Regions from separate parts of the Isoptericola sp. b515 genome, predicted to be linked through region 2. Evidence: riboswitches for the same ligand, from Rfam matches in the RefSeq annotation. Region 2 holds a riboswitch; the other holds the start of a gene.

Region 1 (6,173 bases), 340 kb from region 2:
GGTCGGCCGACGCCGCGCGTTGCGTGAGCACCGGAAGTCCGTGCAGATCAGCGTGCCGATGGTGTTGCCCTTCCGTCCGGACGCCCCGCCCCGTCGGGCGACGAACAGAGCGACGTCGCCGGGGTCGCCGGCGTGCTCGCACCAGGCGCACATCGCCGAGCGCCGGGCGCTGGTCTCGGGGGCGCGCAGGATGATGCCGGTCGGCGCGCCGTCGATCTCGGCCACGACATAGGCGGCCAGGGGCTGCTTGCGGTCGCGCCAGCCGAGGAACTCGAGGCGGTCCCACCGCTGGGCGTCGAGGTCCGGGGGGAGCATACGCTGGCGTTCGCTGCGGGTGGCGTTGACGAGGGCAGCACGGAGCTGCTGCTCGGTGAGGGGAGTCATGGGGTGCCTTCGGTCGGCGGGGGAGTGGGCAGGCTGACGCCGGGCCCTCACGCCGACCGGGCGGTCAGCGGCGAGGGACCCGGTGGGTGGCGTCGGCCGAGCAGGCCTGCACGGCCACCCCGCTCCCCGTGACGCGCTGCATCACTCGCTCCTCGACTCCGGTCCCGGCCCACCGGTCGGCGGGCCGGGACCGATGCTGGCACAGCATCCCGGCCGCGTCCAGGTCATTCGACCGTGCGACCGTCCGGCGGAACCCCGGTGCGATCAGAGGCCGGCCCGCACCGTCCGCGCGGCTTCCACGAGGTGCCGCAGCGACGGCTCCACCTCCGCGTACCCGCGGGTCTTGAGGCCGCAGTCCGGGTTCACCCAGACCAGGCCCGGGTCGATCGCCGACGTCGCCAGCCCCAGCAGCTCGGTGACCTCGGTGGTCGACGGCACCCGCGGGGAGTGGATGTCGTAGACGCCGGGGCCGACCCCGCGCGCGTACCCGGCCTCGTGCAGCTCGGGGACGACCTCCATCCGCGACCGGGCCGCCTCGATCGAGGTCACGTCGGCGTCGAGCCCGTCGATCGCGCCGATGATCTCGCCGAACTCCGAGTAGCACAGGTGCGTGTGCACCTGGGTCGACGACGCGGCACCCGCCGTCGCCAGACGGAACGCCCCCACCGACCAGTCGAGGTAGGCCGGCTGGTCGGTCCGCCGCAACGGCAGCAGCTCGCGCAGCGCCGGCTCGTCCACCTGGACGACGGCGGTGCCCGCGGCCTCGAGGTCGGTCACCTCGTCGCGCAGGGCGAGCGCCACCTGGCGGGCGGTGTCGCCGAGCGGCTGGTCGTCGCGGACGAAGGACCAGGCCAGGATCGTCACCGGTCCGGTGAGCATGCCCTTGACCGGGCGCGCGGTGAGCGACTGGGCGTAGCGGGTCCACTCCACCGTCATCGGGGCGGGCCGCGTGACGTCGCCCCACAGGATCGGCGGGCGCACGCACCGCGACCCGTACGACTGCACCCAGCCGAGGTCCGTCGTCGCGAACCCGTCCAGCAGCTCGGCGAAGTACTGGACCATGTCGTTGCGCTCCGGCTCACCGTGCACCAGCACGTCCAGGCCGATGTCCTCCTGCAGCGCGATCACCCGGGCGATCTCGTCCCGCATCGCGGCGCGGTACGCGTCGTCGGCCAGCTCGCCCTTCGCCCACGCCGACCGCGTGCGGCGGATCTCGGCCGTCTGCGGGAACGAACCGATCGTCGTCGTCGGCAGCGGCGGCAGGTCGAGGCTCTCGCGCTGGGCGGCGACGCGTCCCGCGTGATCACCCCGGGCGAAGTCCGTCGCGGACAGCGCGGCGAGCCGCTCCCGGACGGCGGGGACGACGACGCCGGTCGCGGCGGCCCGGTCGGCCAGCGCGGCGCTCGCCTCCTCGAGCTCGGCGCGCACCGCGTCCGGCCCGTCGGTCAGGGCCCGGGCGAGCGTCGTCACCTCGCCGACCTTCTGGTCGGCGAACGCCAGCCAGCGGCGCAGCGCCTCGGTCCGCCCGGCCCGCTCGGCGGCGGGGCCGGACCAGGTCTCGTCGTCGACGTCGTGCGGCACGTGCAGCAGGGACGTCGACGTGCCGACGGCCAACGACCGGGCGCCGAGCCCGCGCAACGCCTCGAGCGTGCCCCGTCGCGCAGCGAGGTCGGTGCGCCAGACGTTGTGCCCGTCGACGACACCGGCCACCAGCGTCTTCGTGCCCAGGCCCGGGACCGAGCCGTCGGGGGCGGAGCCCCTCGGCACCGCACCCTGGACCAGGTCGATCGCGATGGCGTCGACGTCCGTCCCGGCCAGCAGCGCGAGCCCGTCCCGGGCCGGTCGGCCGTCGGCGCCCGGGGCGGCCAGCCCGCCGAACGGCGCGGCCACGAGGAGGCGCGGTCGCTCGGGCACGGTGTCCAGCGCGTCGTCCGCCGACGCGGGTGCCAGACCGGTCGCCAGCTCCCGGTAGGCCCGGGCGATCGCGGCGTCGACCCGCTCCGGGTCGGCGTCCACCGAGTCCGTCACCAGCACGGGCTCGTCGAGCTGCACCCACGGGACGCCGACGGCGGCGAGGGCCCGCAGCAGCTCGGCGTACGCCGCGACGACGTCGTCGAGCCGGTCGAGCGGGTGGAACCCGTCGCCCGCGTCGTCGGCCGCCTTCGACAGCGCCAGGAAGGTCACGGGTCCCACGAGCACCGGCCGCGTGGTGACCCCGGCCTCCTTCGCCTCGGCGTACTCGCGCACGACGCGGTGGTCGGCGAAGGAGATCGGTGTCGTCTCGCTGATCTCGGGGACCAGGTAGTGGTAGTTCGTGTCGAACCACTTGGTCATCTCCAGCGGGGCGTCCTCGCCGCGTCCGCGGGCGACGGTGAAGTAGCCGTCGAGGTCGAGGGAGCCGTCGTCGGCGTCCAGGAGGTCCCGGAACCGGGCCGGGACGGCGCCGAGCAGGGCGACGACGTCGAGCACCTGGTCGTAGTACGAGAACGAACCCGGGACGGAGCCGTCCTCGGGGTCGAGACCGAGCGCGACGAGCCGCTGCACGGTCTCGCGGCGCAGGGTGCCGGCCGCGACCTCGAGGTCGACGGCGTCCGTGCGGCCGGCCCAGTACGCCTCGACGGCGCGCTTGAGCTCACGGCGGCGGCCGATCCGGGGGTAGCCGAGGATGGTGCCGCCGGGGAACGGGGTGGTGGTCGGAACGGTCATGAGCAGTCCTTTCGCGGGCTCCGGGACGCGTGGTGGGGACGACGGGGCTCCCCGGGACGCGGGTGCGTCCCGGGCAGCGGTCCGTCCCCTCAGAGCGCGGCCGGTGCGGGGGTCGGGATGCTCGGTACCCACGGCCTGCCGGCCAGGTCGGCGTCGTCGACGGGGACGGACGCCGGACCGCCGAGGTGGACACCCTCGAGCAGGTCCAGAGCGGGACGGTGCTTGTTGAACGTGTACACGTGCAGACCGGGCGCGCCGGCGTCGAGCACCCGTTGGGCGAGCTCGGTGCCGTACGCGGTCCCGTAGGCGTACTGCGCCTCCGGGTCCGGCCGGGAGTCCAGCGCGTCCAGCAGGTGCTGGGGCGCACGGACGCCGGTGAGCTCCTCGACGCGACGGAGCCGGCGCGGCTCGGTCGTGGGCAGCAGCCCGGCGAGGATCGGGATCGTCACACCGGCCGCGCGGGCCTCGGCGACGAAGTCGGTGTAGGAGTCGGCCTGGTAGAAGAACTGGGTGACGGCGAAGGACGCGCCGGCCTGCTGCTTCTCCAGCAGGCGCCGGACCTCCTGGGCACGGGTCGTGCCGGCCTGGACGTTGCCGTCGGGGAACGCGGCCACGGCGATCGTCAGCGGGCGGGCGGCGCCGCGGACGGCGGCAGCCGGGTCGGTGGCGCACCGCCGGGCCTCGACCTCCCGCAGCAGGTGCACGAGCTCGACGGCCGAGTGGACGCCGCCGGCGGGCGGTCGCCAGTCGGGCTGGTCCCGCGGCGGGTCGCCGCGCAGCGCGAGGAAGGATCGCACCCCGGCCTCGAGGAACTCGTCGACGACCTCCGAGACGTTCTCCCGCGAGGCGCCGACGCAGGTCAGGTGCGCGATCGGCAGCACGGGCGTGCCGGCGAGGAGTCGGGAGACGACGTCGCGGGCGGTGTCCCGGTCCCCGCCGCCCGCGCCGTAGGTCACCGACACGAAGTCCGGGCGCGCGGCGACGAGCCGACGGGCGGTCTCCCAGAACTTCGGGGCGGCGTCGGGTCGCCGCGGCGGCATGAGCTCGAAGCTCACCGTCGGGCGGGACGGTTCCGGGCGCGGCGGCGCGGGGAGATGCGGGGATGCCTCGGCGACCATGCGTCACTCCATCGGGCCTGGTGTTGAGCACCTTCGTCCTCGGGAGGCTTCCGTCGGAGAACGGGTTGCTGCGGCGTCGTCGAGCCAGGACTCTCGGCCGCTCTGGATGGCTTGTCGGGGTCCGACCCTACGCGCTGTTCAGCCTGCGGACAAGCGATGTCGCATGATGAGACGTGTCAGGGGGTGAGGACGACCTTGCCCCCGCCACGGCCGCTCTCGACCAGCGCGTGGGCGCGTGCCGCGTCGTCGAGCCGCAGGACCTCGCCGAGCGTCGTGGTGAGCTCGCCCCGCGCGAGGGAGGTGACGTCCTCGGCCAGCTCGTCGGGGTCGCGCCGGGCCCCGGAGCTGAAGGTGATCCCGAGGTCGGAGGCCGCCGGGTCCGCGATGGTGACGATGCGCTCCGTCCCGCCGCGCAGCGTGATCGAGTCGGGCAGGACGCCCGCGCCGGTGGTGTCCAGGACCGCGTCGACGCCCGACGGTGCCAGGTCCCGCACCCGCTCGACGAGGCCCGGCCCGTACGTGGTCGGCGTGGCGCCGAGCGCCGCGACGCGGTCCTGGTTCGCCGGCGAGGCGGTGCCGATCACCGTCGCCCCCCGGCGTCGGGCGAGCTGCACGGCGAGCTCGCCCACCGACCCGGACGCGCCGTGCACGAGCAGGGTCTCGCCGTCGGTCACCCCGAGCACGCGCAGGACTCGGTGCGCGGTCTCCGCCGAGACGGGCACCGTGACGGCACGGGCGGGGTCGAGGCCGTCCGGGACGAGCGCGAACGTGGAGGTCAGGGCCAGCTCGGCGTACCCGCCCGTGTCGGCGAACCCGACGACCCGGTCACCGGGCCGCACGCCCGTCACGTCGTCGCCCACGGCGTCCACGACACCCACGACCTCCAGCCCCGGCACGGCGGGGAACTCCGGCAGGGGAACACCGGGGATCCGGGCGGCGCGGGTCTTGAGGTCCCAGCCGTTGACGGCCGCGGCCTCGACCCGCACGCGGACCTGGCCGGCGGCCGGTTCCGGTGCCGGGACGTCGGCGAGGTGCAGGACCTCGGGTCCGCCGAGCTCGGTGAACACGATCGCGCGCACGGGTACCTCCTGGGGCTGTGGACCTGCCGGTCCGTCGAGCGTCTCACGTCGGCTCCGGCCGTCCCGGGGCGACCCCCGGCTCGCGCGGGGCATAGTGTGGCGCCATGGAACGTGAAGAGCGCCTGGCCGTCTTCCTCGACTACGAGAACCTGGCGCTCGGCGCCCGGGAGCACCTGGGTGGGATGCAGTTCGACTTCGGTCCGATCGCGGACGCCCTGGCCGTGCGCGGCCGGGTCGTGACCCGCCGGGCGTACGCCGACTGGTCCTACTTCGACGAGGACCGCCGCATGCTGACCCGCCACCAGGTCGAGCTCATCGAGATGCCGCAGCGCATGGGGGCGTCGCGCAAGAACGCCGCCGACATCAAGATGGTCGTCGACGCGATCGAGATGGCGTTCGAACGCGACTACATCACCACGTTCGTCATGTGCACCGGCGACTCGGACTTCTCCCCGCTGGTCACCAAGCTGCGCGAGCTCGACAAGAACGTCATCGGCGTCGGCGTGGAGAAGTCCACGTCCCGCCTGCTGCCGGGGGCCTGCGACGAGTTCCTCTTCTACGACCGGCTCGAGGGCGTCGACGTGCCCGACGAGGCCGAGCAGTCCGCGCGCAAGAAGTCGTCGGGCAGGAAGTCCGGCGCCGCCACGGGGGCGACGGCTCGTGGCGGCCGACGGACCACGACCCCGACCACGGCCGCCGAGGCCATCGAGGCCCCGGCATCGGGCGCGAAGAGCCGACGCAAGAAGGCCGAGCCGGCGCCCGAACCGGCGCCGCAGGCCTCCTTGGCGCCCGAGGTCGACGAGGACGACACCCCCGCCGGCGAACCGCCGAGCATGGAGGTCAAGGTCGCCCAGACGCTCGCCGGGCTGCAGGCCTCCTCGTCCGG
Region 2 (6,173 bases):
GCGCTGCTGTGCGCCGGGTGGAAGTTCTTCGGCGACCAGGGGAGCTGGGTGGCGAACTCCGCCCTGTTCGTACTCATCCTCGGCAACGCCGACGCGCTGTCGTTCGTGGGTTCGTTCGCGGGACTGGTGGCTCTCGGCGCCCTGGTGGGGATCGGGCTGAACCTGCTGCTGCCGCCCTTGCCGCTGACCCCCACCGAGAACGCGCTGGACGGGTTGAGCGCGCTGCTCGCCGGGCAGGTCGAGGACCTGGCGGAGTCGCTGGAGGAGTCCAGCGACGTGGACGCCGAGGACTGGGAACGCCGGCGCGTCGCGATCCAGCCGGTGCTCGAGGAGACCCGGGCGTCGGTGCGGGAGAGCCGTGATGCCGCGAAGGCCGGGCGCCACCCTCGGGTCCGCCGGTATCGGCGGTGGACCGAGGGGCAGGACGCCCGGGCCCAGGAGCTGGAGACGGTCGCGGCGTCCGTCGACGTCGTCGTGACGCTGCTGGTGGACACCGCCGAACCGGTGCGCCTGCCCGAGGACCTGTGCGAACCGCTCGTCGGAGTGCTGCGCTCACTCGCCGGGGTGCTCCGCGCCGACGCCTGGGGAGAGGACCGCGACGAGCTCGTCGACGCGCTGCGCGAGCAGGTCCGCGACTTCCGCCAGGGTGTGGTCGAGCGCTCCAGCGACCCCGGCGAGGGGCTCGTGGTGGGCTCGGTCGCGGTCGCCCTGCGCCGTGCGGCCGACGCGTTCGCGAGCACCCGCCCGGACGCCGAGGAGGAGATGGTCCGGGGCGAGACGGAGTGACGTCGGCCGCCGTCCGCGTCCGGCGGCCACCGCCTCGACCACCCGGTGGAGACGTCAGGATCCGGGCGACCGGGATGACGTCCCGCGGTGCCTATGGCGCGCCGACGCCGTCCCGACGGGGCCAGGGCTGCCGGCGGCCGCCGGTGCGGGCGCCCGGCCGGCTCCGGCGCACCCACTCGCGCAGAGTCCCGGCGGCGACGCCGAGCACCAGCCGTTCGAGGTCCTCGGCGCTGGCCTCCACGGCCTCGTCGCAGGCGTCGCAGCTGGCATATCCGGCCCTGCTTCCGCCGCGACCATGCTCTCGCGACGGCGAACAGGTCTTCGCGGCCCGTCCCGGTGCCGGGACGGGCCGCGACGGCATGCTCGGCGGAACGGGGGGTCAGGCCCGCAGCGCCTGGGCGACGTCCTCGACGATGTCCAGCGGGTCCTCGAGCCCGACGGACAGCCGCACCGTGGTCTCGTGGATGCCGACGGCCGCGCGGCCCTCGGCGCCGAGCCGCCGGTGCGTCGTCGTGGCGGGGTGCGTGACCAAGGACTTGGCGTCCCCGAGGTTGTTCGAGATGTCGACGATCTGCAGCGCGTCCAGGAAACGGAACGTCCGCTGCTTCGCCTGCTCCGGGGTGGCGTCGTCGGGCACCGCGAGGTCGAACGTGACCACGGTGCCGCCCCCGGTCTGCTGGGCCTTCGCCAGCTCGTGCTGCGGGTGGGAGGCCAGGAACGGGTAGCGCACGCCGGTGACGCCGTCGGCGGACTCGAGGTACTCGGCGAGCTGCAGCGCGCTCGCGTTCTGCGCGCGCACCCGCACGTCGAGGGTCTCCAGCCCCTTGAGCAGCACCCAGGCGTTGAACGGGCTGAGCGACGGCCCCGTGTGCCGCAGGAACGTCTCGACCGGTCCGGACAGGAACTCCCGGGGGCCGAGGATCGCCCCGCCGAGCACCCGGCCCTGGCCGTCGACGTGCTTGGTCGCCGAGTACACGACGATGTCGGCGCCCAGCTCGAGCGGCCGCTGCAGGACCGGGGTGGCGAACACGTTGTCGACCACGACGACGGCACCCGCGGCGTGGGCGAGCTCGCACACGCGCCGCACGTCGACGAGCTCCTGCATGGGGTTCGACGGTGTCTCGAAGAAGACGACGTCGGCGGTGGTGGCCAGGGCCTCCTCCCACTGCGACGTCACGTGCCCGTCGACCAGGTCGACCTGCACGTCCCACTTGGCGAGGATCTCGTCGTAGATGACGTTCGTGGAGCCGAACAGGGCCCGGGCCGAGACGATCCGCGACCCGCTGCGCACCAGGGCGGCCAGCGTGGTGAACACCGCGGACATCCCGGTGGCGGTGGAGTAGCAGGCCTCGGCCCCCTCGATGAGGCGCAGGCGTTCCTCGAAGGTGCGCACCGTCGGGTTGCCGTACCGGGAGTACACGAACCGGGAGTGGTCGCCGGCGAACGCTGCCTCGGCGTCGGCGGCGGAGTCGTAGGTGTAGCCCTGGGTGAGGAACATCGCCTCCGACGTCTCGGAGAAGTCCGAGCGGCGGTGGCCCCCGCGGACGGCGAGGGTGGCGGGACGTGCGGTCGGGGGCAGGGGCGCGTGGCCGGCGCCGCCGTACGGCTCGGGGTTCGGGCCGGGGCCGGTGGGGATCTCGGTGCGGGTCACCGGGTCGGCTCGGCGTAGGCGGTGTGCGGCAGCTCGCGGACCTTCCACCCGGCCTGGTCGCGGGCGCCGAACGGGCCCACCGGCCCCTCGAAACCCTCGAGCACGTTGTAGGCGGGGCCGTAGCCCGCCGACGTCGCCAGGCGAGCGGCGCCGATGGAGCGCTGCCCGGAGCGGCACAGGAACACCACGGGCTGGTCGGTGGGCACGCCGGCGGCCTCGAGCTCGGCGAGGAATCCCGGGTTGGGTCGGCCGTCGCCGGTGACCCACTGCGTGAAGACGGCCGTCTTGTCCAGCGAGGCGACGTCGGGCACCCCGATCGTGCGCCACTCGCCTTCGGTGCGGACGTCGACCAGGACGGCGCCGGGTTCGGCGGCGAGCAGGTCCCATGCCTGCTGCGGGGTCAGGTCGCCGGCGTAGCCCTGCGCGGGTCGGGGTTCGATCGGTGCGGTCACGGCACTCCTCCCATCGGTCGTGGCGGTAGCACCCGCGCCCGGTCCCGTGCTCGCTCGTCGCGGTCGACGACGACGGCACGGTCCCGCGGGGTTGCTGCGGCGTCGACGTGCCACGTCACTCGGCCGCTCGGGATGGTCTCCACGATCGTACGCGACGGCGTCCATGAAGCGGGACGTCGGTCTCGCTTGGTGGACGCCGTGCCGCGCCCCGGGCTTGCTCGACCGCGAGACGACCACATCGCGAGACCATCTGACCATCTGTTGACACCCCGGCGCGGATCCGTGAACCTGGCACCAGGTCAAGAGCGCCAGCGCCAAGCCCCGGCTCGCTGGCCGGCAACCCTCCCCTCGCGGCGGGGTGCCCCGGGTGACGACCAGGCACGGCGCCGACCGGCGTCGGGCAAGCGCGGGGAGACGGCTCCCCGGGACACCGAGGAGGACGCCATGACCACGATCGCCGAGAGCCCCGCCTGTCCGAGTGTCGACCGGGTCGACGCGCTGACGCCGGTGCTGCCCGTCCTCGGGCACGACACCCCCGCCCCGCTGGTCGACGGACGGCGCGTGCCGTACGCCAACCTCGACGTCGCCGCCTCGGCGCCCGCGCTGCAGGCCGTCGGCGACCGCGTCACAGCGGCCCTGCCGCTGTACGCCTCGGTGCACCGGGGCGCCGGCTACCTCTCGCAGGTCTCCACCACGCTGTACGAGTCCGCCCGCGCCACCATCGGCGAGTTCGTCGGTGCCCGCCCGGACGACCTCACCCTGCTGGTGCGCAACACCACCGACGCGCTCAACCTGCTCGCCGGATGCGTCCCCGCCGCGGACGGCACGCCGGGCCGCGTGCTCGTCCTCGACGTCGAGCACCACGCGAACCTCCTGCCGTGGCAGCGCGCGACCGACGCCACGGTCCTCACCGGTCGCGGCACGGTCGCCGCCACGCTCGAGGCGGTCCGTGCCGAGCTCGCCGCCGGGGCGGCCGCGGGGCGCGGTTACGCCCTGCTGGCCGTCACCGGGGCCTCCAACGTCACCGGCGAGACGCTGCCGGTCGCCGACGTCGTCGCCGCCGCGCACGGCGCCGGCGCCCGGGTGGTGCTGGACGGCGCCCAGCTCGTGCCGCACCGCCGCTTCTCGCTGGCGCAGACCGGGGTCGACTACGTCGCCTTCTCCGGCCACAAGGCCTACGCGCCGTTCGGTGCCGGCGCCCTGGTCGGCCGCCGCGACTGGCTGGACGCCGGCACGCCCTACCTCGCCGGCGGCGGCGCGGTGCGCAGCGTGCGCGTGGACGGGACCGACTGGCACGACGGCCCGGCCCGCCACGAGGCCGGCTCGCCCAACGTGCTCGGCGCGGTGGCGCTCGCCGCCGCCTGCGAGACGCTCGCCGCCGTCGACACCGTGGCCCTGCGCGAGCACGAGGACGCGCTGCGGGCCCGGCTGGTCGACGGGCTGGAGGCGATCGACGGCGTCGAGGTCGTCCGTCTGTGGCCCGACGCCCCCGACACGGTCGGCGTCGTCACGTTCACGGTGTCCGGCTACGAGCCCGGCCAGGTCGCCGCCTACCTGTCCGCGGAGCACGGCATCGGCGTGCGGGACGGTCGCTTCTGCGCGCACCCGTTGCTCACCCGGCTCGGGTACCGCGCCGGGGCCGTCCGCGCGTCCGTCGGCGCCGGCACGGCCGGCGAGGAGGTCGAGCGGCTCGTGGCCGCCGTGGCTGCGCTCGTCGCCGACGGGCCGCGGGCCGACTACGCCGTCGTCGACGGGTTGTGGGTCGTCGTGGACGACCCGCGTCCGGTGCCCGAGGGGTCCGGGCTGGACGGCCTGCTGGCCACGGCCGGCCCCGGCGGTGACGAGGCGTTCGCCTGCGTCCCCGACTGACCGGCCTCACCAGACGGGCGGGTGCCTCTCCGGCCAGCGCAGCACGTCCTCGAGCTGGGCGGCGAGCGCCAGCAGCGTGACCTCGCCGCCGGGACGGCCGATGATCTGCACCCCCATGGGCAGCCCGTCCGCCGTCCAGTGCGTCGGCACGGTGATCGCGGGCAGCCCGGCCACGTTGAGCCACGACGTGAACGGCGTGTACTGGCACTGCTGGGCGAAGTTGTGGTCCGGGTCGGCGGCGTCGAACCAGCCGATCGGCCGCGGCGTCATCGCCAGTGCGGGAGTGACGACGGCGTCCAGGTCGCCCATCCCGGCGATGAGGGTCCGCTCGAACCCGGTCAGCGTCGCCAGGGCCTCGGCGAGCTCGCGGGCCGGCACCTGCCGGCCGCGGCGGATCAGCCATGCCGTCAGCGGCTCGAGCTGGTCCAGCACCGCGTCGTCGTCGATCGGTACCGCCGACGCGCCGCCCATCCACAGGCTGCGGAAGGCGTCGCCGTACTCCGGGACCGGGTCCCAGGTGTGCTCCTCGACGCCGTGCCCGAGACCCGCCAGCGCCCGGACGCCCGCGTCGAGGGCCGCCCGTGCCTCCGGCGCCACGGTGACGTCGTAGTAGTCGTCCCAGGCGTTCCAGGTGGTGACCCCCACCCGGAACCGGTCGCCGTCGTCGTCCCGCCCGGGGACCTCGCCGCGCAGCGCGGCCGCGAGGTATGACCCCGCGTGCGCCGCCGGGGTGCGCAGCGTGAACCGGTGGTCGACGTGGCCGTCCGGGGTCCGGCGCAGCATCCCCTCGAGCAGCAGCGCCGTGTCCGCCGTCGTCCGGGCGATCGGTCCGTTGACCACGAGGCCGCCGAGGGCCTCGATCCCGGACCCCGCGGGCAGCAGGCCGCGCGAGGGTTTGAGACCCACGACGCCGCAGGCGGCGGCCGGGATCCGGACGGACCCCCCGCCGTCGGACCCCGGGGCGAAGGGCAGCAGGCCCGCGGCCACCGCGACCGCCGCCCCGCCGCTGGAGCCGCCGGCGCCGCGCGCGAGGTCCCACGGGTTGCGTGCCACGGGCCCCGCCAGCGGCTCGGTGTAGGCGGGGAACCCCAGCTCGGGCGTCGCGGTCTTGCCCAGGCTGACGATCCCGGCGGCGTCGAGGTCCAGGACGACGTCGTCGGACTCCTCGGGCACGAAGCCCTCCATGGCGCGCGTGCCGAAGCCGGTCGGCACTCCGGCCCGGTTCCACAGGTCCTTGTCGGCGGTCGGCATCCCCCACAGGGGCCCCGACGGCGGACCCAGCTGCGTCGCGCGCTCCCGAGCCCTCTCGGGGGTGACGCGGGCGAACGCGCCCAGCTCGTCGTTGCGTGCCGCGATCCGGGCCAGGAAGTGGTCGGTCACCTCACCCGGGGTCAGCTCACCGGCGCGCAGCCGGT

The links. A riboswitch is a leader RNA that binds a small molecule or an ion and turns the genes downstream of it on or off. The one in region 2 is predicted to bind S-adenosylmethionine.
Region 1: it holds a riboswitch for S-adenosylmethionine, as region 2 does, so the genes downstream of both, Q6350_RS04015 (methylenetetrahydrofolate reductase) here and Q6350_RS02590 (aminotransferase class V-fold PLP-dependent enzyme) in region 2, are expected to answer to the same signal.

Annotation. Positions count from the first base shown of each region.
Region 1 is NZ_JAUQYR010000001.1:888,755-894,927, reverse strand. It holds gene Q6350_RS04025 (FBP domain-containing protein) at 1-384, opposite strand, end outside; gene metE (5-methyltetrahydropteroyltriglutamate--homocysteine S-methyltransferase) at 649-3,090, opposite strand; gene Q6350_RS04015 (methylenetetrahydrofolate reductase) at 3,180-4,145, opposite strand; SAM riboswitch class I at 4,214-4,321, opposite strand; gene Q6350_RS04010 (NADP-dependent oxidoreductase) at 4,385-5,287, opposite strand; gene Q6350_RS04005 (NYN domain-containing protein) at 5,392-6,173, shown strand, end outside.
Region 2 is NZ_JAUQYR010000001.1:550,793-556,965, reverse strand. It holds gene Q6350_RS02610 (aromatic acid exporter family protein) at 1-786, shown strand, start outside; gene Q6350_RS02605 (DUF6226 family protein) at 878-1,147, opposite strand; gene Q6350_RS02600 (O-succinylhomoserine sulfhydrylase) at 1,166-2,437, opposite strand; gene Q6350_RS02595 (rhodanese-like domain-containing protein) at 2,434-2,889, opposite strand; SAM riboswitch class IV at 3,187-3,302, shown strand; gene Q6350_RS02590 (aminotransferase class V-fold PLP-dependent enzyme) at 3,334-4,758, shown strand; gene Q6350_RS02585 (amidase) at 4,765-6,173, opposite strand, start outside.